Regions from separate parts of the Streptomyces sp. 4F14 genome, predicted to be linked through region 3. Evidence: predicted binding sites of a transcription regulator. Region 3 holds the regulator's gene; each other region holds the start of a gene.
The links. Region 3 encodes HrcA, which represses chaperone genes, less so after heat shock. Its sites were predicted from a motif close to TTNGCACTCNGNNNNNCNGAGTGCNAA; they were not measured.
Positions count from the first base shown of each region.

Region 1: groL (chaperonin GroEL) is a predicted target of HrcA. The motif match lies at 6,648-6,674, and genes of this name have one in related genera.
Region 2: ACLZOT_RS38690 (FmdB family zinc ribbon protein) is a predicted target of HrcA. The motif match lies at 4,271-4,297, and genes of this name have one in related genera.

Region 1 is NZ_JBLRVY010000015.1:18,755-29,175, forward strand. It holds gene ACLZOT_RS25400 (ABC transporter substrate-binding protein) at 1-189, shown strand, start outside; gene ACLZOT_RS25405 (DUF3263 domain-containing protein) at 210-443, shown strand; gene otsB (trehalose-phosphatase) at 661-1,464, shown strand; gene ACLZOT_RS25415 (alpha,alpha-trehalose-phosphate synthase (UDP-forming)) at 1,440-2,813, opposite strand; gene ACLZOT_RS25420 (glucosyl-3-phosphoglycerate synthase) at 2,970-3,914, opposite strand; SAM riboswitch class I at 4,080-4,227, shown strand; gene thrC (threonine synthase) at 4,245-5,522, shown strand; gene ACLZOT_RS25430 (MoaD/ThiS family protein) at 5,519-5,794, shown strand; gene ACLZOT_RS25435 (cold-shock protein) at 6,271-6,474, shown strand; gene groL (chaperonin GroEL) at 6,805-8,427, shown strand; gene ACLZOT_RS25445 (hypothetical protein) at 8,512-9,024, opposite strand; gene ACLZOT_RS25450 (RNA polymerase sigma factor) at 9,021-9,584, opposite strand; gene ACLZOT_RS25455 (Uma2 family endonuclease) at 9,659-10,330, opposite strand; gene ACLZOT_RS25460 (hypothetical protein) at 10,390-10,421, opposite strand, start outside.
Region 2 is NZ_JBLRVY010000030.1:22,854-33,274, forward strand. It holds gene ACLZOT_RS38665 (low temperature requirement protein A) at 1-1,263, opposite strand; gene ACLZOT_RS38670 (hypothetical protein) at 1,344-1,526, shown strand; gene mscL (large conductance mechanosensitive channel protein MscL) at 1,597-2,073, opposite strand; gene ACLZOT_RS38680 (hypothetical protein) at 2,215-2,787, opposite strand; gene ACLZOT_RS38685 (S-methyl-5'-thioadenosine phosphorylase) at 3,038-3,871, opposite strand; gene ACLZOT_RS38690 (FmdB family zinc ribbon protein) at 3,946-4,260, opposite strand; gene ACLZOT_RS38695 (MFS transporter) at 4,455-5,738, opposite strand; gene ACLZOT_RS38700 (potassium/proton antiporter) at 5,973-7,532, opposite strand; gene ACLZOT_RS38705 (penicillin acylase family protein) at 7,750-10,421, shown strand, end outside.
Region 3 is NZ_JBLRVY010000026.1:98,479-108,899, reverse strand. It holds gene ACLZOT_RS35910 (adenosine deaminase) at 1-77, opposite strand, end outside; gene ACLZOT_RS35905 (ribonuclease Z) at 98-1,009, opposite strand; gene ACLZOT_RS35900 (histidine triad nucleotide-binding protein) at 1,016-1,369, opposite strand; gene ACLZOT_RS35895 (S41 family peptidase) at 1,452-4,661, opposite strand; gene ACLZOT_RS35890 (hypothetical protein) at 4,764-5,144, shown strand; gene ACLZOT_RS35885 (16S rRNA (uracil(1498)-N(3))-methyltransferase) at 5,086-5,832, opposite strand; gene ACLZOT_RS35880 (nitronate monooxygenase) at 5,832-6,941, opposite strand; gene dnaJ (molecular chaperone DnaJ) at 7,142-8,278, opposite strand; gene hrcA (heat-inducible transcriptional repressor HrcA) at 8,279-9,295, opposite strand; gene ACLZOT_RS35865 (MBL fold metallo-hydrolase) at 9,417-10,106, shown strand; gene ACLZOT_RS35860 (DUF3097 domain-containing protein) at 10,139-10,421, shown strand, end outside.

The DNA.
Region 1 (10,421 bases), on a different contig from region 3:
GACCTCGAACCCTTCCTGGAGCAGCTGCCCCTCTCTGAGCTGTACCCCGTGGGTCGTACCTCCTGGGCCACCGTCGCGGCGTCCATCAAGAAGGGGATCGGTACGGCGGTGGCGCCCGGGGTACGTCCCGACGACGTGCTGCGCGGGCTGGAGACCGAGGCGCTGGCCGCGGAGAGCGGCTTGTCGTAACCGGGTACTACTGTCGGGGTATGCCAGATACCGAGCTGGGCCGGCGGGAACGTGACGTCCTGGCGCTGGAGCGCCGCACGTTCCCCAGCCCCGGCATAAAGGAACGCGCGATCCGCGAGGACCTGGGCATGTCCCCCGTCCACTACTACCAACTCCTCAACGCACTGCTGGACGACCCCAGGGCCTTGGCCGCGGATCCGGTGACGGTGAACCGCCTGCGGAGGGTTCGGGAGGGGCGGCGGGAGGAGCGGTAGGGGGTGGGGGGTACGGGAGGACTACGGGCTGCGGGTGGGATGTGGCTGATCGCGCAGTTCCCCGCGCCCCTTAAAAGCAACCAGTCACCCGGCGCATTAGCCCCACGGATCTGCACCCGAAGTCTTTTAGGGGCGCGGGGCTGTATCTGATAGCGGCTCCGCCGCAGGGCGCGACCGGCCCCCACCAACCCGCACCCGACCCTCTACTGTCGACCCCATGGGTACCCACCTCACCCCCCTGGCCCGCCAAGCCCTCGCCACCCTCCGCACCCACCCCTCCCGCACCCTCCTCGCCTTCGACTTCGACGGCACCCTCGCCCCCATCGTCGAGGACCCGGAGAAGTCCCGCCCCTACCCCGGCGCCACAGAAGCCCTCGCCGCCCTCGCGGAGAGGGGTGCGCGTATCGCCGTCATCACCGGCCGCCCCGCCGAAGTGGCCGTCCGCTACGGGCAGTTCGAGGGTGTCGAGGGGATGACGGTCCTCGGCCACTACGGCGCCGAGCGCTGGGACCAGGCCACGAAGACGGTCACCGCCCCGCCCCCGCCCCCCGCCCTGGACGCCGTACGCGCCGAACTCCCCGGCATTCTGGGGGCAATGGACGTGTGGGTGGAGGAGAAGGGCCGGGCCGTCGCCGTGCACACCCGGCGTGCGAAGGACCCGCAGGGCCTGTGGGAAGCCCTGCGGCAGCCGATCGCCGAACTCGCCGCCCGGCACGGCCTGATCGTCGAACCGGGCCGGCTCGTGCTGGAGATCAGGCCGGCCGGGATGGACAAGGGGGCGGCACTCCACAGCCTCGTCGAGGAGACCGGCGTGACGGCGGTGCTGTACGCCGGGGACGACCTGGGCGACCTGCCCGCTTTCGACGCCGTGGACGCTCTCCGCGAGGCCGGCACCCCCGGCGTCCTCGTCTGTAGCGGCAGCGAGGAGGTGACCGCCCTCAGGGACAGGGCCGACCTGGTCGTGGCCGGTCCCCCCGGAGTCGTAGAACTTCTGGGTCAGCTGGTCAACGACGTCAGCTGATCCAGGAACCACTGCGTCGGCGGCAGCGCGGTGGCCGCCGCCGCGAGCCGCTTCGTCCGCTCCGCCCGCTCCTCACGCGGCATGGAGAGCGCCTCGTGGAGAGCTGCGGAGGTCTCCAGGATGTCGTACGGATTGACGGTGATCGCGTCGTCGCGCAGCTCCCAGTACGCCCCCGCCTCCCGCGAGAGGACCAGGGCGCACCCCTCGTCGGAGACGACGGGCACCTCCTTGGCGACGAGGTTCATGCCGTCCCGGACGGGGTTGACGAGGGCGACGTCGGCGAGCCGGTACGCCGCGAGGGACCGGGCGAAGTCATCCTTGAGATGGAGCAGTACGGGGGTCCAAGTCGCCGTCCCGTAGACGGAGTTGATCTCGGCGGCGACCCGCTGGACCTCGTCCATGTAGTCCCGGTACACCTTGAGGTCCTGCCGGGAGGGGTACGCGAAAGCCACGTGGACCACGCGGTTACGCCATTCGGGGCGGGTATCCAGCAGGTGCCGGTAAGCCAGTAGCCCCCGCACGATGTTCTTGGACAGCTCGGTCCGGTCGACGCGGACGACGGCGAGCCGCCCCTCCCCGATCTCCTCGCGCAGGGAGACGACCCGGTCCCGTACGTCGGCCTGGTCCGCGCGCTCGCGCAGGAAGTCCGCGTCGGCGCCGAGGGGATGCACCCCGATCCCGGTCGACCCGGTCCCGTCGGGACAGCACGCGGCGAACGCGTCGGCCCACCGCCGGGTGAGGAACCCGAGCCGGTCGGCGGCGAGCATGCTGGTCAGGAGTTGCGTACGGATGTCGTCGGGCAGCAGCGCGAAGTAGTCCGGCGGGGCCCACGGCGTGTGCGAGAAGTGCCCGATCCGCAGGTCGGGCCGCAGCGCGCGCAGCATCCCGGGCACGAGGCACAGGTGGTAGTCCTGCACGAGTACGGCCGCCCCCTCGGCGGCCCCCTCCGCGAGCGCCTCGGCGAACGCGAGGTTGTACGCCTCGTACGACGCCCACTGCCGCCGGAACTCCGCGTCGAACACGGGCTCCAGCGGCGTCTGGTACAGCATGTGGTGCACGAACCAGAGCACGGAGTTGGCGACCCCGTTGTACGCGTCGGCGTGCACGTCGGCCGGGATGTCGAGCATCCGCGTCCCGGGCTCGCCCACACCCCGCCGTACGGCTTCGCGGTCGCCGTCGGACAGGGCGCTGCACACCCACAGCGCGCCGGAGTCCGGGTCGATCGCGGAGAGCCCGGAGACGACACCGCCGCCACCGCGCTTGGCGTGGAGCGTGCCGTCGTCGCCGACGGAGTAGGAGACGGGGCCCCGGTTGGAGGCGACGAGCACACGCGAAGCACCGAACGTCATACGCCTGAACCTAGCCAGGCGCCGCGCTGCTCAAACGTTCGGAACGTATACGTGGCATGGGACACCGGGGTATGCCCTACCCAGGTACTACCCGGTTACCCCCACAGGACCAGCCCCCCCAGGACCAGCCCCGCAGGCCCCCTCACGCACGCCCCCTCACGCCACCTCCCGCCGCGCGTACTCCGCCACCTCCACCATCGGCGGCCTCTCCTCCGTGTCCACCGAGTACGTCCGCGCCTCGAACCCGTCCTCCCCCCGCTCGAACTGGGTCAAGGAGGGCCGGATCAAGTGCCCCCGGGCGAGCCGCAGTTGGGCGGTGCGGTAGATCGCCGCCGACATCCGCCCCAGCGCCTGCCCGTCCTGGTGCCGGTGCTTGCGGACCCCGATGTCGACCTGGGCCAGCGCGTCGAGGCCCACCAGATGCAGGGCGTCGACCAGCATGCCCAGCTCGACCCCGTACCCGACCGGGAACGGCAGTTGCTCCAGGAGGCTGCGCCGGGCGGCGTACTCGCCCCCCAACGGCTGCACGAAGCCCGCGAGTTGGGGCCAGTGCATGTTCAGCAGGGGGCGGGCCATCAGCTCGGTCACCCGGCCGCCCTGACCCGAGGCCCCCGCGAGCGGGCGGTCGTACATGCCCTTGACGAGGTCCACGTCCGGATCGGTCAGCAGCGGGCCGACGATGCCGGAGACGAAGTCGGAGGAGAAGTCACGCAGGTCGGCGTCGATGAAGCAGACGATGTCGCCGGTGGTGGCGAGGAGGGACCGCCACAGGACCTCACCCTTGCCGGGCAGTGCGGGAATGCGCGGGAGGATCGCGTCGCGGTGGACGACCCGCGCCCCCGCGGACGCCGCCACCTGCGCCGTACGGTCGGTGGAGCCGGAGTCGACGACCACGAGCTCGTCGACGAGCGGGACCTGGAGCATCAGGTCGTGGCGGATGACCGCGACGATGTCACCGACCGTCGCCTCCTCGTTCAGCGCGGGCAGGACCACGGAGACGGTCCGCCCGGAGGCCCGCTTCGCGGCCATGATCCGGTGCAGGGGGCGATCGGTCACCGACCAGGAGCGGGTGGCCAGCCAGCGCTCGACTTCTTCCAGCACAGTCAGCGGCTCCTCACTGTCACGGTCACACTGCCCAGTGTGATCCATCTCGCGCCTCGGACGACTATCTCAACTGTCGTGGCCTTCGGTTACAGTCTTGAACAACGCTGGTGACCATCGCATGTCGGGGGCCGCCCGCGGACAGCTCCACTCATAACTTCATACCGCTCATCCAGAGGGGCAGAGGGATACGGCCCGATGAAGCCCCGGCAACCCTCCAGCCGGTCTCGTGCGTGATCACGCAGCGAGGCTCCCGGCTAGGGAAGGTGCCAAATCCGTCTCACGGCGAGATGCGTCGTGAGGAAGATGAGGAGAAAGGGCCTCGCCTCCATGGCTGTGCAGACCATCGCCACGACCACTGTCGACCTCGGTCCCGCCGCGGCGCTGAGCTGTCGCGAGTGTGGTCACCGCGTCCCCCTCGGCCCGTTCTTCGCGTGCGAGGAGTGTTTCGGGCCGCTGGAGATCGCGTACGACTTCTCTTCGTACGACCCCGAAGAACTCAAGCGGCGCATCGCCGCGGGCCCCGCCAACATCTGGCGCTACGCCCCCCTGCTCCCCGTACCGGCGGACGTGGCCGACAAGCCGAACATCAACCCGGGTTGGACCAAGCTCGTCCAGGCCGACCGTCTCGCCGCCGAACTCGGCGTCGAGCAGGGCAAGTTGTTCGTCAAGGACGACTCCGGCAACCCGACCCACTCCTTCAAGGACCGTGTCGTGGCGCAGGCGCTCGAAGCGGCGCGCGCCTTCGGTTTCACCACCCTCAGCTGCTCCTCGACGGGCAACCTCGCCGGTGCCGTCGGCGCGGCAGCGGCTCGCGCGGGCCTGCGTTCCTGCGTCTTCATCCCGCACGACCTGGAGCAGGGCAAGATCGTCATGGCCGCGGTCTACGGCGGTGAGCTGGTCGGCATCGAGGGCAACTACGACGACGTCAACCGCTTCTGCTCCGAGCTGATCGGCGACTCCGCGGGCGAGGGCTGGGGCTTCGTCAACGTCAACCTGCGGCCGTACTACGCCGAGGGCTCCAAGACGCTGGCGTACGAGATCTGCGAGCAGCTCGGCTGGGAACTCCCGGACCAGCTCGTCGTACCGATCGCCTCCGGGTCGCAGCTCACGAAGATCGACAAGGGGCTCCAGGAGCTGATCAAGCTGGGGCTCGTCGCGGACAAGCCGTACAAGATCTTCGGGGCGCAGGCGGAGGGGTGCAGCCCGGTGTCCGTCGCGTACAAGGCGGGGCACGACGTCGTACGGCCGCAGAAGCCGGACACGATCGCGAAGTCGCTGGCCATCGGGAACCCTGCGGACGGGCCGTACGTGCTGGACATCGCGCGGCGGACCGGCGGCGCCGTCGAGGACGTCACCGACGAGCAGATCGTCGACGCGATCAAGGTGCTGGCGCGGACGGAGGGGATCTTCGCGGAGACCGCCGGGGGTGTGACCGTGGGGGTCACCCGGAAGTTGATCGAGAACGGGCTGCTGGACCCGTCCCTCACGACGGTCGTCCTCAACACGGGTGACGGCCTCAAGACGCTCGACGCGGTCGCCGGCACCGGCCTCACCGCCACCATCCGCCCGACCCTGGACTCCTTCCGAGAGGCTGGCCTCGCATGAGCGTGACCGTTCGTATCCCGACCATCCTGCGTACGTACACCGGTGGGCAGGCCGAGGTGGCCGCCGAGGGCGGGACCCTCGGGGAGGTCATCGCGGACCTGGAGAAGAACCACACGGGCATCTCCGCGCGCATCCTGGACGATCAGGGCAAGCTGCGGCGGTTCGTCAATGTGTACGTCAATGACGACGACGTCCGTTTCGAACAGGGGCTGGAGACGGCGACTCCCGACGGCGCCGGCGTCTCCATCATCCCGGCGGTCGCCGGAGGCTGATTTCTCCGGTTGACCTAATGTCATTACCAGCCGGTAGTAACCGTAGGTAACAGACATTACCCATTGTTCACAGAATTGCCCCCTCCGTGCAGAAGCGGAGGGGGCAATTCTGTGTGGTTGAACGAGGTAAGGTTGGGGAACCCGCTTCCGTTTGGCTCTTGCCCCGCAAGTCGGAAGCCCTTGATTTCTGCCTTACACCCGACAAGAAGTAGCCAAAGTGCGCGTCTCTTGCGTGGCATTTGTGGCATATGTCGGGCCCGACTTGCCCCGAACTCTGGTGAATTCTCACCACATTCCGGATCGTGGGCGTCCAGAATTCTCGTCCGATTGACCTGTTGCAGACGGCAGTTGGACAGATACATTCAGCCGCGGTCGACGCGTTCCGGCGCACGCCCCCAATACGGCAGGGGGGTGAGGTCTGACCCGGATCCACGAAGTGTGGATCCGCGCAAGGGCCAGTAATAGGGGAGTTAGGCATGGCTCAGGGCACCGTCAAGTGGTTCAACGCGGAGAAGGGGTACGGCTTCATCGCGGTCGACGGTGGTGCGGACGTCTTCGTCCACTACAGCGCCATTCAGATGGACGGCTACCGCACCCTCGAAGAGGGCCAGCGAGTCGAGTTCGAGATCTCGCAGGGTCAGAAAGGCCCGCAGGCCGACATGGTTCGCGTCACCGCCTGAACATTCAACAAGAGACCCGCACCTGTCCAGGGTGCGGGTCTCTTGTCGTCCCCCCGCCCCCCGCCCCCGCCACCCCCGTGACCCCCGCCGTCCCCACCCCGCAGCCCCCGCAAACCCCCGCACCCCACCCGTACGGCCTTGCACTCTCAGGGGTCGAGTGCTAATCATTGGCGTTAGCACTCTCCCCGTGAGAGTGACAACGAAGGACCGAGTCGGTGAGGTTCACGGCGAGGGTGGGGCAAGGGACCACCGAGCCGCGGGACCGTCCGTCGCGGGCGCGGGCGCGGTCCACTGCGGTACTCACCCCCAGTCCTGGAGGGACCACTTCACATGGCCAAGATCATCGCGTTCGACGAGGAGGCGCGGCGCGGCCTTGAGCGCGGTATGAACCAGCTCGCCGACGCCGTCAAGGTCACCCTCGGCCCCAAGGGCCGCAACGTCGTCCTTGAGAAGAAGTGGGGCGCCCCCACGATCACCAACGATGGTGTGTCCATCGCCAAGGAGATCGAGCTGGAGGACCCGTACGAGAAGATCGGCGCCGAGCTGGTCAAGGAAGTCGCGAAGAAGACGGACGACGTAGCCGGTGACGGCACGACGACCGCGACGGTCCTGGCCCAGGCACTGGTCCGCGAGGGCCTCCGCAACGTCGCCGCCGGCGCCAACCCGATGGCTCTGAAGCGCGGCATCGAGAAGGCCGTCGAGGCCGTCTCCGGCGCCCTCCTGGAGCAGGCGAAGGACGTCGAGACCAAGGAGCAGATCGCCTCCACGGCCTCCATCTCCGCCGCCGACACCCAGATCGGCGAGCTCATCGCCGAGGCGATGGACAAGGTCGGCAAGGAAGGCGTCATCACGGTCGAGGAGTCGCAGACCTTCGGCCTGGAGCTTGAGCTCACCGAGGGCATGCGCTTCGACAAGGGCTACATCTCGGCGTACTTCGCGACCGACATGGAGCGTATGGAGGCGTCCCTCGACGACCCGTACATCCTGATCGCGAACTCCAAGATCGGCTCCGTCAAGGACCTGCTCCCGCTCCTGGAGAAGGTCATGCAGTCGGGCAAGCCGCTGCTGATCATCGCCGAGGACGTCGAGGGCGAGGCCCTGTCGACCCTGGTCGTCAACAAGATCCGCGGCACGTTCAAGTCCGTCGCCGTCAAGGCCCCCGGCTTCGGCGACCGCCGCAAGGCGATGCTGAACGACATCGCGATCCTCACCGGCGGCGAGGTGATCTCCGAGGAGGTCGGCCTCAAGCTGGAGAACACGACGCTGGACCTCCTGGGCCGCGCCCGCAAGGTCGTCATCACCAAGGACGAGACGACGATCGTCGACGGCGCCGGTTCCTCGGACCAGGTCGCCGGCCGGGTCAACCAGATCCGCGCCGAGATCGAGAACTCCGACTCGGACTACGACCGCGAGAAGCTCCAGGAGCGCCTGGCGAAGCTCGCGGGCGGCGTGGCCGTCATCAAGGCCGGTGCCGCGACCGAGGTCGAGCTCAAGGAGCGCAAGCACCGCATCGAGGACGCCGTCCGCAACGCGAAGGCCGCCGTCGAGGAGGGCATCGTCGCCGGTGGTGGCGTGGCCCTGCTCCAGGCTTCCCAGGTCTTCGAGAAGCTGGAGCTGGAGGGTGACGAGGCGACCGGCGCTGCCGCCGTCAAGCTCGCCCTTGAGGCCCCGCTGAAGCAGATCGCCGTCAACGCCGGCCTCGAAGGCGGCGTCGTGGTGGAGAAGGTCCGCAACCTCACCCCGGGTCACGGCCTCAACGCCGCGACCGGTGAGTACGTCGACCTGGTCGCCGAGGGCATCATCGACCCGGCCAAGGTCACGCGCTCCGCGCTGCAGAACGCGGCCTCCATCGCCGCGCTCTTCCTCACCACCGAGGCCGTCATCGCCGACAAGCCGGAGAAGGCCGCCGCGCCTGCCGGTGGCGGTATGCCGGGCGGTGACATGGACTTCTGATCCATCTCCCGCGAGGGACGGATCGGCAGTACTACTGAGGGCGGTACTCCCCAGGTACGGGGGGTACCGCCCTCGGGCGTTGGTTCAGGGTTTCTTGTCGGGAGTGCAGGGCACGAGCCTGCCGTCATCCGTGAGTCGTACGTGGACGACGTACGGCTTCGCGGCCCCGGCCCGCAGCGTCACCTTCCACGCCGTGTGCTTGCGTACGGCCTTGTCCGGCCCGGCCGTGTTCTCCACCCAGTCCGGCATCGGCTCCCCGGGGTCGGCGGCGCACGTACTGCCGGCGACGTCTACGGCCATCCCCCCGCTCCCGCTGATCTGCTCGGGCACGGACTTGAGGTTCAGCGCGACCTCCTGGCCCCACTCCTTCACGGACAGCGTGACGCTGCCGTCGTCGTTCTTCTCGACGGCGTACGCGGCGGACTGGCTGGACGCGCCCGGCCACAGGACCCACCCCACGGACACGGCGGCACAGACGACCCCGGCGACGAGCACGCGCCTCGGGGTGAACACCCTCCGAGGTGCGGGGACTTGAGCCGCCCCCCGCAACTCGGCCTCCTGCTTGAGCTGTTCGAGCAACCGCTCCTCAAAGGTCATGCCTCGCCCCCCACGGTGTACATCTCCGGTACGACGACGTCGGCCCCGCGCAACGCCTTCCGCGCGCGGTGCAGCCGGACCCGCGCGGTGACCTGCCGTATCCCGAGCGCGGCGGCGGCCTCCCCGACGCCGAGCTGGTCCACGGCGACCAGTTCCATCACGGCCCGTTCCCCGTCGGGGAGTTGAGCCAGCGCCTTCAGCGCCCGACGCCCCGGACTCTCCGCGTCGAGCTGCTCCTCCAGCCGCGCGATGTCATCGGCGTCGAGCAGCCGCCGCCCGGAAACCCGCCGCACCCGCTCGGCCTCCCGGGCGACCCGCCGGTACTCGGCGGAGACGACGTTCCGGGCGATCCCGTACAGCCAGGCGGTCTCGCTCCCGAGCCCGGCGCGGTACGTGTGCCCCGAGTCGAGGACGGCGAGAAAGACCTCGGCGACGAGGTCGGCGACGGTGTGTGGATCATCGACTCGCCTGGCCACGAACCGGGTTATGGCCCCCACATGCCGCCGGTAGAAGTTTTCCAACACCTCCGGATCACTGAGCCCACCCCGTCTTTTCCCCATGCCACCCACAGGCGCCTCCTTCGCGTCAGGCGGTACGTCTGTAGTTGGCGGGGGGAGGGGGAAGCGTTACAGGGTCAGTTGGCGTAGTCCTGGAGTTCGGTGGTGTCCAGGACGAAACCGAGGGGGTGAGGAAGGGGAACAGGCGTACCCCAGGGGTAGGACGTGATCTCCTGGTAGCGGCCGTGCATGGGGCTGCGGTAGAGGACGACGGTGTCGTTGTCGCGGTCGATCAGGAGGTAGAGAGGGATACCGGCCTCGGCGTAGCCGACAGGTTTGTCGACGCGATCGCGCCGGTGAGTGTCCCGGTCGTGCGAAGTGATCTCTACGGCCATGAAGATGCCGTCGGATTCCGACCACTCTCCGTGCCCCGTGAAGTGTCCCTTGCGCGCGACCACTCCGTCCGTCCGGGCGCGGCCCTTGCGGTACGCCCCTGTCTCCAGCCCCGACTCCCCATAGAAACCGAGATCAGGGCGGTGCTGGGCGACTTGCAGCGTCAGCCAGAGGGCGATCTCCCGGTGATTACCGTCCGGCACTGCCTTGACCTCTAGTTTTCCGTTGATGTACTCAAGCCGAACGGTCTCCGGAGCCCGCTGCTCCAGTTCCTCGAAGTCTTCGACGCTGAGCGGATCCCGGGTACGGACCCGGCCGTCGACGAGTTCGAGCCGCACGTTCTCGGGAGCTGCGGCGGCGAGCGCCTCGAAGTCCTCGACAGGCATCTGCGGGTACTCGGCGGTGCTGGGGGTCATGGCATTGCCTCCTCCCCTCAATGGTGCCCCGGGGCAGTGTCGGCGGACCGTGGGAGCGGTCATACGGGTGTCCTTTCTCGCGGCGGCAGCC
Region 2 (10,421 bases), on a different contig from region 3:
TCACCCCACAGCCCCCTCCGGGGCCTTCTCCCGGGCCTCCTCCCGCGCAGCCGTCCGCGCGGTCAGCGTCGTCCCCGTCGCCACCGTGAGCGCCGCCACCAGCCCGGCCGCGAGGACACCCCACCGCCCCAGGAAGGTGCAGCACAGCACCAGCGCCGCCGCCCCCGGCAGCACCGCCTGCTGCGCGAGCCCCACCTTGAAGTGCCGGGAGTGCAACGCCCACACGGTCACCAGGTACAGCGCCACCGGCACCGTCACGGCCGCCGCTGCCGCCGTCGCCGAGACGTGCGCCTTCCCGACCGCCTGCTCCACCGCCACCTCGATCCCCGCCCCGATCGCGGCGGCCGACCCGAAGACGAGGTAGTGGCCGTAACCCCACAGGAACGCCTGCCGGTTGGAGCGCAGATGCCCGTGGACCGGCACCACGAAGTAGATCCACCACGCGGCGAACACGATCAGCAGCCCGCCCCCGGCGATCGGCAGCAGCTCGCCGAGCGCGTCGTGCTCGTCGACCGCCGACTTCACCGCGACCGTCGCCGCCGCGATCGACTCGCCCAGCACGATGATCGTGAACAGCCCGTACCGCTCGGCGATGTGATGCGGATGCCACGCGGTCCGCAGGTCCCGCTCCGCGAACACCGGCACCGCCAGCTCGACGACCACCATCACCAGGAACACCCACGCCCGCGCGCCCTCGGGGAACACCAGCAGCCCCAGCCACCCCACCTGACACGCCAGCACCCCGGCGGCGTACCTGAGAGCCACAGTCCGCTCCGCGCCGGCCGTCGACCACGCCGCTCTCAGCCACTGCGTCGCCATCGCCAGCCGCATGATCAGGTACCCGAGCCACACGAGGAGGAAGTCCCGCTCGTCGAACGCCCGCGACACCCCCGCCGCCAGCACCAGCACCCCCGCGATCTGCACCAGCGTCACGACCCGGTACGGCACGTCGTCGTTGTCGTACGCCGAGGCGAACCACGTGAAGTTCATCCACGCCCACCACACGGAGAAGAACACCATCGCGTAGTGCAGGACCCCCTGCCCCGCGTGCCCCTCCGCCACGGCGTGCACCAGTCCGACGCCCGCCTGCGCGACCGCCACCACGAAACACAGGTCGAAGAACAACTCCAGCGGCGACGCCACCCGGTGCGCCTCGTCGCGTCTGCGCGCGGTGAGTGGCCGTACGGGCCGCCCCGGACGAGGCGAGGCGTGGGCGTCGGAGGGCCCGGCGGAAGCGTCGGGGGGAACCGAACCGGTCGTCATGCCCACCAGCACAGCAGACCCCGCTTTCCCCCGCACCACGGACTCGGCCCGGCCCGCTCCGGGACCCGTACCCTGGAGGGATGAGCACCCCCTCCGCCGCCGCACCCCGTGACCCGAAGGCCGCGCTGGTCTTCGACGACCCCCTGGACCGCCCGTCCTCGGACGACACGGACCGCGGCTGGGGCGAGTCCGCTCCGGCGAGCGGCGACGCGGCGGCCGACCTCAGGCGCTTCCTCGACGAGAAGCCGCCCCACCACATCTGAAGCCCCCGGGAAAGCCGAACGGCCCCGCGGGCGAGGCCGGACGCCACCCGCAGGGCCGAGGAGAGCGCGTCTACGACCCGTCGTGCCCCGAACCGCGCTGGGCGACCAGAGCGTCCCGGATCTCCTTGAGGACCTCCAGCTCGGACACCTCGATGACCTCCTGGGTGCCCTCCTTCGCCTTCTGCCGCGCCACCTGCCGCGCGAGGTACTTCGACATCGGCAGCACCATCAGGAAGTACACGACCGCGGCCGTGATCACGAAGCTCAGCGTCGCCCCGAGCACCGACCCCCACTGGATGAGGACACCGCTCTCCAGCGAACCGTCGGCCGCCAGCTTGCACGGGTCCTTCAGACACGAGCTGTAGCTGTCCAGGTTCTTCGTGCCGATCGCACCCACCAGCGGGTTGATGACGCCCTTCACCACCGAGTTGACGATGTTCGTGAAGGCGGCGCCGATGACCACCGCGACTGCCAGATCGACGACGTTGCCACGCGTCAGGAAGGCTTTGAAGCCGTCCCAGACACCGGCCCCCTTCTTCTCGCTCACCTCGGCGACACTCCTCACTTGCTCCGACTGCGGAACGGACAGCTCCGCAACCTACGCCAGAGCGCGGCGTACATGTCCAATTCGGTAGCTCGATCGAGGGACTTGACGACGGCGGACCGTACACATATCGGAGGAAGGGCCTCACCACAGGGTCACCGCCAGCCGTTCGGAGACCCCCGCGCCGGCCAGCCGCTCGGCCGCCCCGCGAGGCACCGCGAGGACGACCAGGGCCCCGCCGTCCGCGCTCGCCCCGAGCGGCTCGGGCACCTTCGACACCAGCGCCCCGCGCGCCACCACCCGGACCCCGCCCGCCCCGGTCTCCCCGGAGGCGACCACGTCGACCCGGTCGCCCGGCCGCAGCAGCCGTACGGTCTCCGCGTCGGCGATCCGCACCGGCGCCGACACGGTCTCGACGACGACCGGCTTGCCGGGCGGCGCGGCGGCAGGGGAGGACGCGGCCCCGGGGCGCCCGCGAGCCCGCTCGGCGGTGCTGTCCCGCCCGGGGTCCTGGGACGACCCCGCCGCCACGAGCGCCGCCGCGGTGACCGCGAGCCCCAGCGCCAGCGCCCTTCTGCGCTGCCGCGCGAGCCGCCCCAGCAGATACCGCGCACCCCGCACCCGCACGGGCGAGAACTGCGGCACCTCACAGGTGGCCGGAGTGTCCGCCCCGGGCGGGCAGACGTCGTACGAGGAGGAAGGAGGCGCAACGGCCATGGAGATCACCACCGGCGACGAAGGGGGACGGCCCCCGGCATCCCCGGCGGGCCGCACAGACCGTGCATCCGGCCTGCGAGACCCACGATGACCGCTTCCGCAACCCTCCGCCGCGCCCTGTGGACAACTCCGGGCCTGTGGAAAACCCCGTCACCCGGACGGGGCGACGGCCTGGGGAGAACCGCCTGAGGGAACCCTTCGAGGGACCCTCGCGAGCCGCCCCGGCCTCAGCCTTTTCGGGCCCCCGCCGCTAAGGCAGCGCGAACCCAGGCTCCAGCCCGCCCAGCGCGTTCACACACAGACACGCCCGCCCGTCCGACGCCGGCAGCCCCGCCACCACGTCGAACAGCACGTCCCGAAGCCGCCCCACATTCGCCGAGAAGACCTCAAGCACCTCCTCGTGGGACACCCCCTCGCCCGTCTCCGCCCCCGCGTCGAGATCCGTGACGAGCGTCAACGACGTGTAGCAGAGCTCCAGTTCACGAGCGAGCGCCGCCTCCGGATGCCCGGTCATCCCCACGACCGACCAGCCCTGGGCCTGGTGCCAGAGCGACTCGGCCCGCGTCGAGAACCGCGGCCCCTCGATCACGACCAGCGTCCCGCCGTCCACCGCCTCCCAGTCCCGCCCCCGGGCCGCCTTCAGAGCGGCCGCCCGCCCGGTCGGACAGTACGGGTCGGCCAGCGAGACGTGCACGACGTTCGGCACGCTCCCGTCGGGCAGCGGCAGCCCGTCGAAGTACGTCCCCGCCCGGGACTTCGTACGGTCCACCAGCTGGTCGGGGACCAGCAGCGTCCCGGGCCCGTACGCGGGCCGCAGCCCGCCCACCGCGCACGGCCCGAGCACCTGCCGCACCCCGACCGAGCGCAGCGCCCAGAGGTTGGCCCGGTAGTTGATGCGGTGCGGCGGCAGGTGGTGCCCGCGCCCGTGCCGGGGCAGGAACGCGACCCGCCGTCCGGCGACCTCGCCGAGGAAGAGGGAGTCGCTGGGTGCCCCGTACGGGGTGTCGACCCGTATCTCCGTCACGTCGTCGAGGAACGAGTAGAAGCCTGAGCCGCCGATCACGCCGATCTCTGCGTTCGTCATGCCCGGAACAGTAGCCGCAGACGCCGAAGACCCCGCCGTCGTGGGACAGGCGGGGTCTTCGGAAGCGAGGTGCGTCAGGCGGCGGTGGAACCGGCGGACGGCTTGGAGTCGGACGCGGGCTTCGCGCTCGACGACGGCTTGGAGTCTGACGACGGCTTCGAGTCCGTGCTGGACGACGTCTTGGCCGACGCCGGCGAGCTGCTCGACGAGGAGCCGCGGCTGTCGTTGCGGTAGAAGCCGGAACCCTTGAAGACGATGCCGACCGCGGAGAACACCTTCTTCAGGCGGCCACCGCAGCTGGGGCACTCGGTCAGGGCGTCGTCGGTGAACTTCTGCACCGCCTCAAGGCCCTCGCCGCACTCGGTGCACTGGTACTGGTAGGTCGGCACTGTCTTCCTCCTGGCACTCTCACTCGATGAGTGCTAACAAGCGTCCATATTAACCCGCGCTGCCAGCTAGTTGGAGTAACGTACGTCACCTGCCTCCGGGCAGCGGTCAGGGCTTGACCGCCACTGGGGCGCTTACGCCTCACGGGGAAGCCGCGTAGCGGCGGAGTCACAGTGACGTATTCCCTGGGACATCGTCACATTTCACCGATCGTGACAGGCTCGCGATTGGCCGCGCCGCGCGTGACCACTTTGGTCACGCGCGGCGGCACGAGTCGCAAACGCAGCGCCAGCAGGATCGCCAGGGCCAGCGCCGTGCCGCCCATGGGCACCAGGAACCCGGAGCCGCCCCAGAAGCGGTCCTCCAGCTGTCCGGCGACCGTGACGGCCGCCGCCTGCCCCAGGGCGACGGCGCCCGTCATCCAGGTGAACGCCTCCGTGCGCGCGCCCGCCGGGACCAGTTCCTCGACCAGGGTGTAGCCGGTGATCAGCGCGGGCGCGATACACATGCCGACCAGCAGTCCGAGCCCGGCGAGCAGCAGCACCGAGTGCGCGGCCCACAGCCCGGAGGCGACCAGCGCGAGCGCGCCGTACGCGACGAGCAGCCGGCGCTTCGGGGCGGCCTTCCAGGCGATCGCCCCGCAGACGACGCCCGACAGCATGTTGCCGGCGGCGAACGTGCCGTACAGGACGCCGTTGAGCCCCGGTTCGCCGATCGACTCGCTGAACGCGGCCAGCGACACCTGCATGCCGCCGAAGACGGAGCCGATGCCGAGGAACGCGACGATCAGCACGCGCACGCCGGGGATCCGCAGCGCGGAGGCGTGCTCCACGCGCGCGTGCCCGCTAGCGGTGACCTGCGGCTGGGTGCTCTTCTGCGCGGCGAACAGCAGTCCGCCGACCAGGGTCAGCGCGGCCTCCGTGACGAGCCCGGCCGCCGGGTGGACGGCGGTGCACAGGGCGGTCGCCAGCAGCGGGCCCACGACGAACGTCAGCTCGTCGGTGACGGACTCGAAGGCCGCCGCCGTGGGCAGCAGGGGCGAGTCCTTCAGGGTCACGCCCCAGCGGGCGCGCACCATGGGGCCGACCTGCGGCACCGAGGCGCCCGTGGGGACGGCCGCGGCGAACACCGCCCACAGGGGCGCGTCGGCGAGCGCCAGGACCGTCAGCGTGAGCCCCGACAGCGCGTGCACGACGATGCCGGGCAGCAGGACCGCCCGCTGGCCGTACCGGTCGGCGAGACGGCCGCTGAGGGGCGAGAACACGGCCAGGGAGACGCCGGTGACGGCCGCCGCGGCGCCTGCCGCGCCGTACGAGCCGGTGGTGTGCTGGACCAGCAGCACGATGGAAATGGTCAGCATCGCGAACGGCTGCCGCGCCGCGAAGCCCGGCAGCAGGAAGGTCCATGCCCCGCGCGTGCGCAGGAGTTGCCCGTATCCGGGACGGCCTTCGGCTGACTTCTCGGTGACCGTGGACGCCACGGCCCGTGCCTTTCTGCCGCCTGGTAGCGCGCCCTGTGGGGGACGCCGAGAGCTGTCCTCTTGCGCGCTGCGGTAGATACCGACGTCCTCCGGGGAGGGCGTTCCGGCCGCCATACGGTCGCGCCAGCTCTGCTTCAGACAGAGTTGGTTCGATCTAGGTGCGCGTTCATCGTACAGGCGCGCGACCCCGCGCAGACTGTGAAAGTGAGCACGGCGAAACCTGTCGTTAACACGTCACCGGCGCTTGGGATTCTTGTCCGTTCCCAGCCATCCGGCGAGCTTGCCGCCGTGCCCGACCGCGCGCAGGCGCTTCTCCGCGGCGTCCCGGACGGGGTCGGTGGCGACCACGAGGAGCTCGTCGCCGTACCGCAGGACGGTCGTCGGGGACGGCACGAAGGAGGCGTCGTCGCGGACGACGAGGGTGACCGCCGCGCCCGCGGGCAGGCGCAGTTCGCCGACCTCGACGCCGTGCATCCGCGACCCCTCGGGGATCGCGACGGACAGAAGATGACCGCGCAGCCGCTCCAGGGGCGCCGATTCGATCCCCAGGTCGGTCGCCTCGTTGCCGCCTCCCAGGCGCAGGGTCCGGGCGAGCCAGGGGAGTGTCGGTCCCTGCACGAGCGTGTAGACGACGACCAGCACGAAGACGATGTTGAAGATCCGCTGGTTGCCGTCGACACCGTTCACCATGGGGATCGTCGCCAGGATGATGGGCACCGCGCCGCGCAGCCCCGCCCAGGACATCAGCGTCTGTTCCTGCCAGGGCACCCGGAACGGGATCAGGCACAGCAGGACGCTCAGCGGGCGCGCGACCATCGTCAGGACCAGTCCGATGATCAGCGCGGGCATGACGTCGTCGCCCAGCTCGTGCGGTGTGACCAGCAGGCCGAGCAGCACGAACATGCCGATCTGGGCGATCCAGCCGAGCCCTTCGGCGAACCCGCGCGTGGCGGGCCAGTGCGGCAGTTTCGCGTTGCCGAGGACCATCGAGGCGAGGTAGACGCCGAGGAAGCCGCTGCCGTGCGCGAGCGCGCCGCCCGCGTACGCGGCGGTGGCGATGGCCATGACGGCGATCGGGTAGAGGCCGGAGGCGGGCAGCGCCACGTGCCGAAGGCCCCACGCGCCCGCGAAGCCGACCGCCAGGCCGATCGCCGCGCCGATGGCCAGCTCCAGGGCTATCTCGCCGAGCAGCACGTACCAGTGCTCGACCGGGCCCGCCGTCGAGAACGCGACCACCAGGATGACGACCGGGGCGTCGTTGAACCCCGACTCGGCCTCCAGGGTGCCTGTCACGCGCGCGGGCAGGGGGATGCGGCGCAGGACGGAGAAGACCGCCGCCGCGTCCGTCGACGACACCACCGCGCCGATGATCAGCGCCTGCCGCCACTCCAGGCCCACCAGGTAGTGGGCGGCCGTCGCGGTCACGCCGACGCTCACCGCGACCCCGCCGAGCGCCAGCGCGGACGCCGAGGGCAGCGCCGGCCCGATCTCCTTCCACTTCGTGCCCAGACCGCCTTCGGCGAGGATCACGACCAGGGCCGCGTACCCGATGACCTGGGTCATCTCGGCGTTGCTGAAGTGGATGTCGCCGATGCCGTCCTGGCCCATGAGGACGCCGATGCCCAGGTACACGAGCAGGCTGGGGAGCCCGCTGCGCGAGGAGATCCGGACGGCCGCGACGGCGACGAGCAGGACGAGCGAGCAGACGAGCAGGAGCTGGTTGAGGTGGTGGACGGTCAGCGGCGGATTCCTTTTCTGGCGAAGGGGCGCGTTCCGGGGGTCGTACGAACACATCGGACAGGAAGCGCCGGCGCCGTACAGTCAACTACTTCGTTACCTTACCTAACTCTTGACGATTTCTTGACGCTCGCCTAGGTGTGATCCACCGCTCGCGCGCCCGCGTTGCCGACTCCGAGTCAAGTGGCGTCTGGCCCTGCGCCTATGGTTGCTCCAGCGTTCATTCAAAGTCACAGCCCGACCTGCCGCTCGCGTTAGGACAGCAAGGACAGCGATGCCCCCGAATACCACCGCCACAACGGGTGACAAGCCCGGCAAGTCCGGCAGGAAAAAGGGGCGCAAAGCCCGCCTGATCGTGATCGTCCTGGTCCTGGCGGTGATCGGGGGCATCGCCTACGGCGGTTACTGGTCCGTCAGTACCGTCCGGGCCTCGTTCCCGCAGACGACGGGCGAGATCAAGCTGGACGGGCTGTCCGGCCCGGTCGAGGTGAAGCGCGACGGTTACGGCGTCCCGCAGATCTACGCCTCCTCCGACGCCGACCTGTTCATGGCGCAGGGCTACGTCCAGGCGCAGGACCGGTTCTACGAGATGGACGTGCGCCGCCACATGACCTCCGGGCGGCTGTCGGAGATGTTCGGCAAGGGCCAGGTCGAGAACGACGAGTTCCTGCGCACCCTGGGCTGGGACCGCGTCGCCAAGGAGGAGTACGACAAGGTCCTGTCGGCCTCCACGAAGAAGTACCTCCAGGCGTACGCCAAGGGGGTCAACGCCTACCTCAAGGGCAGGTCCGGCGAGGACATCTCCCTCGAGTACGCGGCCCTCGGCTTCATCAACGACTACAAGCCGGCCGAGTGGACCCCCGTCGACTCGGTCTCCTGGCTCAAGGCGATGGCCTGGGACCTGCGCGGCAACATGAAGGACGAGATCGACCGCGCCCTGATGACCAGCCGCCTCGGCCCGCAGCAGATCGCCGACCTCTACCCGGCCTACCCGTACAGCCGCAACCAGGCGATCGTGCAGGAGGGCCAGTACGACGAGCTGACCGGCGAGTTCGGGTCGAAGAGCGACTCGGGCGACTCCTCGTCGGGCTCCAGCGGCTCCTCCACGGGCTCGGGGAGCGGCTCGGGCTCCGGAACCTCCACCCAGGGCTCCTCGGCCCTCCAGGGCCAGCTGGCGGGCCTCAACGGCGTCCTCGACGACCTTCCGACGGCCGTCGGCGTGAACGGCAACGGCATCGGCTCCAACTCGTGGGTCGTCGCCGGCAAGCACACCATCACCGGCAAGCCGCTCCTGGCCAACGACCCGCACCTGACGGCCTCGCTGCCCTCCGTCTGGTACCAGATGGGCCTGCACTGCCGCACCCTCTCGGCGACCTGCCAGTACGACGTCACCGGCTACACCTTCGCGGGCCTGCCGGGCGTCGTCATCGGCCACAACCAGAACATCGCCTGGGGCATGACCAACTCCGGCGTCGACGTCACCGACCTCTACCTGGAGAAGATCACCGGCGACGGCTACGAGTACGACGGCAAGGTCCGACCGTTCACCACGCGCGAGGAGACCATCAAGGTCGCCGGCTCCGACGCCAAGAAGATCGTCGTACGGCAGACCGAGGACGGCATGCCCCTGCTGTCCGACCGCAACGACGAACTCGTCGACGTCGGCAAGAAGGCCGGCGTCACCTCCGCCGCCCCGGACCGCGGCGACGGGTACGGCGTCGCCCTCAAGTGGACCGCACTCCAGCCCGGCACCACCATGGACGCCGTCTTCGCGATGAACAAGGCGTCCGACTGGGAGAGCTTCCGCGACGCCGCGAAACTCTTCGACGTCCCCTCGCAGAATTTGATCTTCGCCGACACGAAGAACGACATCGGCTACCAGCTGCCCGGGAAGATCCCCACGCGCGGGAAGAACCACGACGGCTCCATCCCCGCCCCGGGCTGGGACTCCAAGTACGCCTGGACCGGCTACCTCAAGTTCGACCAGCTGCCCTACGAGTACAACCCGGAGCGCGGCTACATCGTCACCGCGAACCAGGCCGTCGTCGACCCCGACGCGTACCCGTACACGCTCACCACCGACTGGGGCTACGGCACCCGCAGCCAGCGCATCACCGACCTGATCAAGCAGAAGATCGAGGGCGGCGGCAAGATCTCCACCGACGACATGCGTCAGATGCAGCTCGACAGCAGCAGCGAGATCGCCAAGCTGCTCGTGCCGCGGCTGCTGAAGATCGACCTCGACGACCCGGACGTCCGCGAGGCGCAGAAGCTCCTCCAGGGCTGGGACTACACCCAGGACGCCGACTCCGCCGCCGCGGCCTACTTCAACGCCGTGTGGCGCAACATCCTCAAGCTCGCGTTCGGCAACAAGCTCCCCAAGGAGCTGCGCGTCGAGGGGCAGTGCCTGTGGGTCGACCCGGTCAACTCCACGGGGCCCGTCGACGACACCCAGAAGGTCCGCGAGTGCGGCATGCGCGACGCCGACCAGGCGCAGCCCGACGGCGGCGACCGCTGGTTCGAGGTCGTCCGCAATCTGATGGACAAGCCCAAGAGCGACTGGTGGAAGACGCCCCGCTCGGGCACCCGTCCCGGCGCCGTCGACCGCGACGGCCTCTTCAAGCGCGCGCTGATCGACGCCCGCTGGGAGCTGACCGCCAAGCTCGGCAAGGACATCGACACCTGGAGCTGGGGCCGCCTGCACCGGCTGTTCCTGAAGAACCAGACCCTCGGTACCGAAGGCCCCGACTTCCTGCGGTACATCCTCAACCGCGGCCCCTGGAAGCTCAGCGGCGGCGAGGCCGCGGTCAACGCGACCGGCTGGAACGCGGCCGGCGGCTACGGCGTCGTCTGGGTCCCGTCGATGCGGATGGTCGTCAACCTCGCCGACTTCGACAAGTCGAAGTGGATCAACCTCTCCGGCGCGTCCGGGCACGCCTTCAGCGC
Region 3 (10,421 bases):
TCGGCGAGAGCGAAAGCGAGCTCCGGCTCCAGGGTGCCTTCGATGTGCAGGTGCAGTTCAGCTTTGGGGATGGGCATCCGAGCATCGTACGGCGGTTTCACCGACGTTTCGGAACCGGCACTCGCATGAGGTCCCGGGCGACCGTCAGCTCGCCCTCGAACCCCGCGGCCCTCGCCTGGCGCTCGAACTCCTCCGGCTCCGGGTAGCGCTGGCTGAAGTGGGTGAGGACCAGGTGCCGCACTCCGGCGTCCCGCGCGGCCGACGCCGCCTGCCCCGCCGTCAAGTGACCGTGGTCCTCGGCGAGTCGGGCGTCCTCGTCGAGGAACGTCGACTCGATGACCAGCATGTCGCAGCCCTCCGCGAGCGCGTGCACGCCCTCGCACAGGCGGGTGTCCATCACGAACGCGAACCGCTGGCCGCGGTGCAGCTCGCTCACGTCGTCCAGCGAGACACCGTCCAGAACGCCGTCCCGCTGGATCCGGCCGACGTCCGGGCCCTTAATGCCGTGCGCCGCGAGGCGGTCGGGCAGCATACGGCGGCCGTCCGGCTCGACCAGGCGGTAGCCGTACGACTCGACGGGGTGCGAGAGCTTGTGCGCCTCCAGGGTGTACGAGGGGCCCTCGGCCAGCGTGAGCATGCCGCTGCCCGCGACCGGGGCCTCCGTGACACCGACGGTCTCGCGGTACGCGGTCGAATAGCGCAGCCTGTCGAAGAAGCGCTGGCCCGAACGCGGATAATGCGCGATCACCGGATGCGGGACCTGGTCCAGATTGATCCGCTGAATCACCCCGGCGAGACCCAGTGAATGGTCTCCGTGGAAATGGGTGACGCATATCCGGTTCAGATCGTGCGCGGCGATTCCGGCCCGCACCATCTGCCGCTGCGTCCCCTCGCCGGGGTCGAAGAGAATTCCCTCGGCGTCCCACCTGAGGAAATACCCGTTGTGATTACGGTGCCGGGTGGGCACCTGGCTCGCCGTCCCCAGCACCGTCAACTCACGTACGGACACAAGCACTCACCCTGGCGGCCACTGAAGCCCACGCCCGCCCAGGACGTGCGCGTGAACATGGAACACGGTCTGCCCGGCACCGGCCCCGGTATTGAAAACCGTCCGATAACTGTCGAGCTTCTCCTCGTCGGCGACGGCCTGCGTCTCCCGCAGGACATCCGCGAGAACATCGGGAGCCCCCACAGCCAGAGCGCCGGCATTCTCGTAATGCACCTTGGGAATCACGAGCACATGCGTGGGCGCCTGAGGATTGATGTCCCGGAACGCGACAGTGGTCTCGGTCTCCCTGACAATGGTCGCCGGAATCGTCCCGGCGACCACCTTGCAGAACAGACACCCGCCCTGCGGCTCCCCTGCCATACGTGTCCCTCCTAGGTAGTAGAACGAATGGTAGTCGTACGGGTGTGGCGGACACCTGGCCGGTCCGCTCCTCCCCGCACCTCTACGACGGCAGCCCCGGCACCTCCGGCGCCACCCGGGCCTCCCCCTGTCCCAGCCCGTCCAGCGCCAGCCCTATCGCCGCGTCCAGCTGCACATCCGCCCCCGCCACATAGTCCTGAGGTCGTACCACCACCTCCACATCGGGGTCGACCCCGTGGTTCTCCACCCCCCACTCGAACCCCTCCAGCCAGAACGCGTACTTCGGCTGGGTGACCAGCGTCCGGTCCACCAGCCGGTACCGGCTGTCGATGCCGATGGTCCCGCCCCAGGTCCGGGTCCCGACCACCGGCCCGATCCCGAGGGCCTTGATCGCCGCGTTGACGATGTCCCCGTCGGACCCGGAGAACTCGTTGGCGATGGCGACGACGGGCCCGCGGGGCGCGTCGAGGGGGTAGGTCGTGGGCCGCATCCCCCGGGCGAGGTCCCACCCGACGACCCGCCGCGCGAGCTTCTCGACGACGAGCTGGGAGGTATGCCCGCCCCGGTTCTCGCGGACGTCGACGAGGAGCCCTTCCCTGGCCACCTCGACCCGCAGGTCACGGTGGATCTGGGCCCACCCGGGCGCCTGCATGTCGGGAACGTGGAGGTACCCGAGCCGCCCCCCGGACGCGGCATGGACGTACGCCCGCCGGTCGGCGACCCACGCGTGATACCTGAGAGCCTCCTCATCCCCCACAGGTACGACGACGGCATGCCGGACGTCACCCCCGTCGGCGGGCGAGACAGTCAGCTCGACGGCTTTCCCGGCCGTACCGACGAGGAGAGGACCAGGCCCGGCGACGGGGTCGACGGGATGCCCCCCGACGGCGACGATCGCGTCCCCGACCCGTACGGCGACTCCCGGCGCCGCGAGGGGAGAGCGCGCCTCGGGGTCGGACGTCTCGGAGGGCAGGATCCGGTCGACGCGCCAACTCCCGTCGGCGGCACGGGAGATGTCCGCCCCGAGTAGCCCTTGCCGGGGCCCGCGCCCGTACGCCCAGCCGGGCGTGACGTACGCGTGGGAGGTCCCCAGCTCGCCCTGAACCTCCCAGAGGAGGTCGACGAGGTCGTCGTGGGTGGCGACGCGTTCGAGGACGGGCCGGTAGCGGTCGAGGACGCCGGTCCAGTCGACGCCGCCGAGGTCCTCCCGCCAGAAGTTGTCCCGCATCAGGCGGCCCGCCTCGTCATACATCTGCCGCCACTCGGCGGCGGGGTCGACGGTCTGCCGGATCCGCGCGAGGTCGACGGTGATGTTGGAGTCGCTGTCCTCGTCGCCGGAGGCCCGCCGGTCGCTGGGGACGACCTTGAGCTTGCCGTCGGTCCACAGCAGGAGCCGTTTCCCGTCGCCGCTGACCTGGAAGCCGTCGGCGTCGTCGGCGAGGTGCTCGACGCGCCGCCCGGCGAGGTCGTACCGCTCCAGGTCGGTGGTGGCGGCGGGGTCCTCGGGGGTGGCCCTGGAGGTGCCGAGGACGCCCTGGACGGGGTGGCGCAGCCACAGGAGCCCGTCCTTGGCTGCGCGCAGCGACGAGTAGCGGCCGGCCTCGACCGGGAAGGGCACGATGCGGTCCGCGAGCCCGTCGAGGTCGACGCGGGTCGCGGGGGTGCCCTCGCTGTCGGGGGTCTCGTCCTTGTCGGGCGCCTCGAAGGCCCGCCCGTGCCGCTGGGGCCCGAAGGGGGACGGGGTGGTCGCGGCGAGGGTGATGAGGTGGGGGCGGGCGCCGGCGAGGAAGGACAGGTCGAAGACGTGCTGGTCGTAGACGGGGTCGAAGGCGCGGGTGGAGAGGAACGCGAGGTGCTTGCCGTCGAGGGTGAACGCGGGCGCGTAGTCGCGGAAGCGCAGCGGCGTCGCCTCGGTGACCGACAGGTCGGTGGTGTTGGCCAGCATCAGCTGACTGAGCGGGCTCGGGCCGGGGTGGGTCCAGGCGAGCCAGCCGGAGTCCGGTGAGAAGACCAGGTCGGAGACGTCGCCGTCGTCGCTGTGGACGACCTCGCGGACCTCGCCGCTCTCCCGCTCGACGAACAGCAGCCGACCGTCGTGCGAGGCGACGGCGGCCCGGCTGCCGTCGGGCGCCATGGCCAGCTCAAGGACCCGCCCGAGCGCGCCGCCCGCGAGCCGGCGCGGGGTGGCACCCGGCGCGATCCCGGTCGAGGGCGCGAACTCCAGCGCGTCCTCCCCCTCCGCGTCGGTCACCCACACGACCCACTCCTCGCCCTCCGGCGTACGGAAGGTCCGCGGCAGCCGCGCCCGCACCCCCGGCTCGGCGGCGAGCGCGCGGGCGGGTCCGGCGCGGTGGGTGACCCAGTGCAGCCCGCCGCGGACCTCTACGGCGCTGCCGCGCGCGGTGTGGTCGGGCGCGGCCTCGCCGAGCCAGCCGGCGGGGGCGAGGGGGCGGGGTCTGCGGTCCATGCGCTGGCCGCCCAACCGGACGTCCAGGAGCCGGGGTTCGGCCCCGTCGAGGTCGTCGAGGAGCCAGAGCGCGCCGCCGGACGCGTACACGAGCCGGGTGCCGTCGCTGGTCAGGTGCCGTGCGTAGAAGCCGCCTTGGGGGGTGTGCCGGCGCAGGTCGGACCCGTCGGCGAGCGAGGAGTACACGGCGCCGGTCCCCTCGTGGTCGGAGAGAAAGGCGATCCTCTCCCCCACCCACGCGGGCGACTCCAGGTTCCCGTCCAACTCGGCGTGCAGCCGGACGAATTCGCCCTCCTGACCGGGGTCGATCCACAACTTGCCCGCCATGCCGCCCCGGTAGCGCTTCCAGTGCGCCGCCTCCCGGCCGTGCCGCGCGGACAGCAGCACGACATGCGGCCCGCCGAGCGCGAGATCGTCGACGAGTCCGTACGGCAGGGTCGTCGCCGGTCCCCCGTCGAGCGGGACGGCACGGGCCCAGCTCCGGGAGCGGGACGCCTGGTCGTACGTCGACACGACGAGGACGTGCCCCTCGGGGGTCCAGCCGCACACGCGGGTGGACGCGCTCCCCCAGTACGTCAGCCGGGTCGACGGACCGCCCTCGACCGGCGCGACCTGGACCTCCCGGGCCCCGTCCCGCGTCGACGTCCAGGCGACCGTCGCCCCGTCCGGGGATATCCGGGGGGCGGTGACGGGCATGTTGTCGGCGCTCACCCGCCAGGCCCGACCACCGTCGAGCGGTGCGAGCCAGACGTCGTCCTCGGCGGTGAAGGCCACCAAGTCGCCGTGCAGATGCGGGAACCGGAGATACGCAGCGGGCTGGGTCACCGGCTCACCCTAAGCGGGGAACGCCCGCAGAGACACCGCTTTCGGATCACCTGCCCGCATATCCGCGAGCCTCCCGCCACCGGGTCCGGCAGGATGAGGGCCATGCGCTTACGGAAGATCACGGTGGGCCGGGACTACCACTGGTCCGTCCGCCATGCCCACCCGCCCTGCCGGGACACCCTCAGCCTGGGCCGCGACAACGTCCGGCTGCGCCTCGTCTTCGCCGGGGGCCCGGGCCGTATCCCCTCCGGCGGCTTCACCACCGGCACGGGCACGGTCAGCACGCCCGACCGTCATCTGAACCTCCGTCTCCCGTCCGTGGTCCGGGCGTTCGTGGAGGAGGCCGAGAACAGGGGCCTGTTCGGGGCGTGTTCGGAGGTCGACGGCTGGGAGCTGTTCGACGCGGCGGCCGACCGGGTCCGGGCTACGACCAGCGACCGGTCCGCCCCAGCACCAGCGCCGCTGCCGCCGTCCCTGCCGTAGACGTACGCAGGACGCTGCGGCCCAGGCGGCACGTCATCGCGCCGGCCTCCTCGAAGAGGGCCAACTCCTCGGGGGAGACGCCTCCTTCGGGGCCGACGACGAGGACGATCTCGCCGGCGGAGGGCAACTCCACCGAAGCGAGCGGCGCGCTCCCGTACTCCCGGTCCTCGTGCAGGACGACCGCGAGGCCGGCCCCCGCGAGAAGCGCGGCGACCTGCTTGCCACTCGCCAGTTCCGCGACCTCGGGGAACCGCACCCGGCGGGACTGCTTGCCCGATTCCCGGGCCGTGGCACGCCACTTGGCCAGCGCCTTCTGGCCGCGCTCGCCCTTCCACTGGGTGATGCACCGGGACGCGGACCAGGGGACGATCGCGTCGACGCCGACCTCGGTCATCGTCTCGACGGCCAACTCCCCCCGGTCACCCTTGGGAAGGGCCTGGACGACGGTGAGGCGGGGCGCCGGGAGCGGCTCCTCGGACACCGGGGAGAGCCGGACCACGAGCCGGTCCTTGCCCTCCGCGGCGAGCACCTCGCCCTCGGCCCAGTGCCCGGCGCCGTCCGTGAGGACGACCGGCTCGCCCGGCTGGAGGCGCTTCACGGAGACCGCGTGCCGCCCCTCGGGGCCGTCGAGCACGAACTCCGGCCCCGCGCCCGCGAGTCGCTCGACCACGAAGACCGGAGCGGTCATCAGGCCACGCCCCCGTCGGCGGTCGGCGCGTCGTCGGGCAGCGGCGCTGTCGCGGCCAACGCGGCGCGCGCGGCGTCCAGTTCGGCCGCGAGCACCTCGACGAGGTCCCCGGCGGGCAGGTCACGGGCCATGCGGTGGCCCTGGCCCGCCCACAGGGCCATGCCCTGCGCGTCCCCGGCCTTCGCGGCGGCCTTGCGCAGCGGCGAGGTGAGGTGGTGGATCTCGGGGTACGCGGCGGGCGCGTACGGGCCGTGCTCGCGCAGGAAGCGGTTGACCAGTCCCCGTGCCGGGCGGCCCGAGAAGGCGCGCGTCAGCTCCGTGCGCGCGAACAGGGGGTTGGTCAGCGCCTGCTTGTGCACGGCGGCCGCTCCGGACTCCGGCGTCGCGAGGAACGCCGTGCCGAGCTGGGCGGCGGACGCGCCTGCCGCCATCACCGCCGCGATCTGGCTCCCCCGCATGATCCCGCCGGCCGCGATCAGGGGCAGCGACACCGCCTCGCGGATCTGTGTGAGCAGAGCGAGGAGGCCGACGCCCGCACGGTCGTTCTCCGGGTTGTCGCGGTGCGTCCCCTGGTGACCGCCCGCCTCGACGCCCTGCACGATCACCGCGTCCGCGCCCGCGCGCTCGATCGCGACGGCCTCCTCCGGGGAGGTCGCGGTGACGAGGGTGAGCGTGCCGGCCCGCCGGAAGTTCGCCAGCGTCTCGGGGCTGGGGGCGCCGAAGTGGAACGACACGACGGGGACGGGGTTGTCGAGCAGGACGGCGAGCTTCGCCTCGTACCCGTCGTCCCGGCCGCTGTCGGGGTCGCCGAGCTCCGTCTCGTACCAGGTGGACTCGCCGGCGAGCTGATGTGCGTAGAGCTCCACCGCGTCCGTCTCGGCGTACTCCGGCTGGGGCATGAAGAGGTTCACACCGAACGGCCGCGAGGTCTGGCCACGGACCTGCTTGATCTCCTCGTACATGCCGTCGGCCGTCTTGTACCCGGCGGCGAGGAAGCCGAGACCGCCGGCCTCGGACACGGCCGCAGCCAGCCTCGGCACGGAGACGCCGCCCGCCATGGGGGCCTGCACGATCGGGAGAGGAAAGAGATCGGTCAGTTCGGAGGACATGACCGCATGTTGTCACGTCCTCCGAACAACCTCGAACCGACCCCGGGTTTGGCACATGCCAACACATGCCGGCGCACAGGCCACAGGACTAACGCCCGTTGAAGGCGTCCTTCAGGCGCGAGAACAACCCTTGCTGCCCGGGCTGACTGTGCCTGCCCGGGGGCCAACCCCCGGACCCCCGGCCGCCGCGCCAGCTCGCGTCAGCGGCCGTTGAAAGCGTCCTTCAGCCGCGAGAACAGCCCTTGCTGCCCGGGCTGGAACTGCCCCGTCGGCCGTTCCTCGCCCCGTAGCTTGGCCAGCTCCCGCAGGAGTCGTTCCTGTTCCGGGTCGAGCTTGGTCGGGGTCTGGACCTCGACGTGGACGATGAGGTCGCCTCGGCCGCCGCCCCGCAGATGCGTGACGCCCCGGCCGTGGAGGGGGATCGACTGGCCGGACTGGGTGCCGGGGCGGATGTCGACCTCCTCCATGCCGTCCAGGGTCTCCAGCGGGACCTTCGTTCCGAGGGAGGCCGCCGTCATCGGGATGGTGACCGTGCAGTGCAGGTCGTCGCCCCGGCGCTGGAACGTGGAGTGCGGGAGTTCGTGGATCTCGACGTAGAGGTCACCGGCGGGACCGCCACCGGGCCCGACCTCGCCCTCGCCGGCGAGCTGGATGCGCGTGCCGTTGTCGACGCCGGCCGGGATCTTGACCGTGAGCGTCCGCCGGGAGCGGATCCGGCCGTCGCCCGCGCACTCGGGGCACGGCGTCGGCACGACCGTCCCGAAGCCCTGGCACTGCGGACAGGGCCGGGAGGTCATGACCTGGCCGAGGAAGGAGCGGGTGACCTGCGAGACCTCGCCACGGCCACGGCACATGTCGCAGGTCTGCGCGGTGGTGCCGGGCGCGGCCCCCTCGCCGCTACAGGTGTTGCAGACGATCGCCGTGTCGACCTGGATGTCCTTGGTCGTACCGAAGGCGGCCTCGTCGAGGTCGACCTCCAGGCGGATCATCGCGTCCTGGCCGCGCCGGGTGCGCGAGCGCGGACCGCGCTGGGACGCCGTACCGAAGAACGCGTCCATGATGTCGGAGAAGTTGCCGAAGCCACCGGCGCCGAAGCCGCCCGCGCCCCCGCCGCCGCTCTGCGAGAGCGGGTCGCCGCCGAGGTCGTAGACCTGCTTCTTCTGCGGGTCCGACAGCACCTCGTAGGCGGCGTTGATCTCCTTGAACCGCTCCTGGGTCTTCGGGTCCGGGTTGACGTCCGGGTGCAGCTCGCGCGCGAGCCGGCGGAACGCCTTCTTGATCTCATCCTGCGACGCGTCACGGCGCACGCCGAGTACGGCGTAGTAGTCCGTGGCCACTTACGACTCCGCCAGGATCTGTCCGACGTACCTCGCCACTGCGCGTACCGCTCCCATCGTTCCCGGGTAGTCCATGCGGGTCGGTCCGACCACGCCGAGCTTGGCGACTGCCTCGCCGCCCGAACCGTAGCCGACCGACACGACGGACGTGGAGTTGAGTCCCTCGTAGGCGTTCTCGTGCCCGATGCGCACGGTCATGCCCGAATCCCCCGCCTCGCCCAGCAACTTGAGGAGCACGACCTGCTCCTCCAGGGCTTCCAGGACGGGCCGGATGGTGAGGGGAAAGTCATGTCCGAAGCGGGTGAGATTGGCGGTTCCGCCGATCATCAGCCGCTCCTCGTTCTCCTCGACGAGCGTCTCCAGGAGAGTGGAGAGCACCATCGAGACCGTACCCCGGTCCTCGCGCTCGAAAGCCTCCGGGAGGTCCTCGACGAGCGGGGGCACGTCGCTGAACCGGCGCCCCGCGACCCGGCTGTTGAGCCGCGCGCGCAGATCCGCCAGCGAGGCGTCCCCGAAGGGCGCCGGGCAGTCCACCATCCGCTGCTCCACCCGGCCCGTGTCCGTGATCAGCACGAGCATCAGCCGCGCGGGCGCGAGCGCCAGCAGCTCGACGTGACGGACGGTGGAGCGGGTGAGGGAGGGGTACTGGACGACGGCGACCTGGCGGGTGAGCTGCGCGAGCAGCCGGACCGTGCGCGCCACCACGTCGTCCAGGTCGACCGCGCCGTCCAGGAAGTGGTGGATCGCCCGGCGTTCGGGCGCCGTCATCGGCTTGACGCCGGCCAGGCGGTCGACGAACAGGCGGTAGCCCTTGTCGGTGGGGATGCGCCCCGCACTCGTGTGCGGCTGGTGGATGAAGCCCTCGTCCTCCAGGACGGCCATGTCGTTGCGCACGGTCGCCGGGGACACCCCGAGGTTGTGCCGTTCGGTGAGCGCCTTGGAACCCACCGGCTCCTCGGTCCCCACATAGTCCTGGACGATCGCGCGCAGCACCTGAAGCCTGCGTTCACTCAGCACCGCGCACACCTCCAGAAGTCCGCCCTTGGCACTCGTCACCTACGAGTGCCAGTGTACGGCGGTCGGGTACCACGGGGGCAAGGTCGTCCCCGTCGCCGGATGGTACGGCTAGCGTCTCTGTATGACGGTGACTTGGGAAGAGCTGGGCTGGGAACGTCTCACGGAAGGCGTCGGCCGCGTCCGCCTGCCGGGATGGGACTGCACGGTGGGGCTGGTGATCACCCCGGACGCCGCGCTCTTGGTCGACGCCGGCTCCAGCCTCCCCGAGGGCGCGCGCCTGCGTGATCTCCTCCCCGTCAATGTGACCCATCTCGCGCTGACCCACCCCCACTTCGACCACGTCCTCGGCGCCGCGTCCTTCCCGGAGGCGGAGGTGTACGCGGCCTACGCCGGGTACGACGCCGCCGAGCTGGCCGACGACGCCGTACGCAACGGCCTCGACGCGGGGCTCGCCCGGGAAGCCGCCGCCGCGCTGACCGCCCCCGGGCACGTGGTCACGCGCGCCTGCACCCCGGTCCCGGGCGTCGACCTCGTGCCCCTGGGTCCCGCCCACAGTCCGTACGACCTTGTCGTCACCGTCTCCGGTGCCGTGCCGGTCGTGTTCTGCGGGGACCTCGTCGAGGAGTCCGGGGAGCCGCAGGCGGGGCCGGACGCCGAGCCGGCGCGCTGGCCCGGGGTGCTGGACGAGCTGCTGGCGCTGGGCGGGGAGGACGCGCTGTACGTGCCCGGTCACGGGGCGGTGGTCGACGCGGCGTTCGTACGGCGGCAGCGGGACGCCCTCGGCGAACGGTTCGGCGTGTCGCGCCGGTGAGTCCCGCGCACGCTTCTCCTATCGTCATCCGAATGCGCCAGTACTCGCCGGACCTCACCCCGCCGTGGAAGAAGCAGGGCCCCGCGCCCGAGATCCCGGCCGACCCCGGCCTCGTCGTCGAGGAGCCCGGCAGCGGGTTCTGCGGTGCGGTGATCCGCTGCGAGGCGGGGACGGTGACGCTGGAGGACCGCTTCGGCAAGCACCGCGTGTTCCCCATGGAGCCGCGCGGGTTCCTGCTGGAGGGGAAGGTGGTGACGCTGGTGAAGCCGTCCGGCGCTTCGGTACGTCCCACCCGTACGGCTTCCGGTTCCGTCG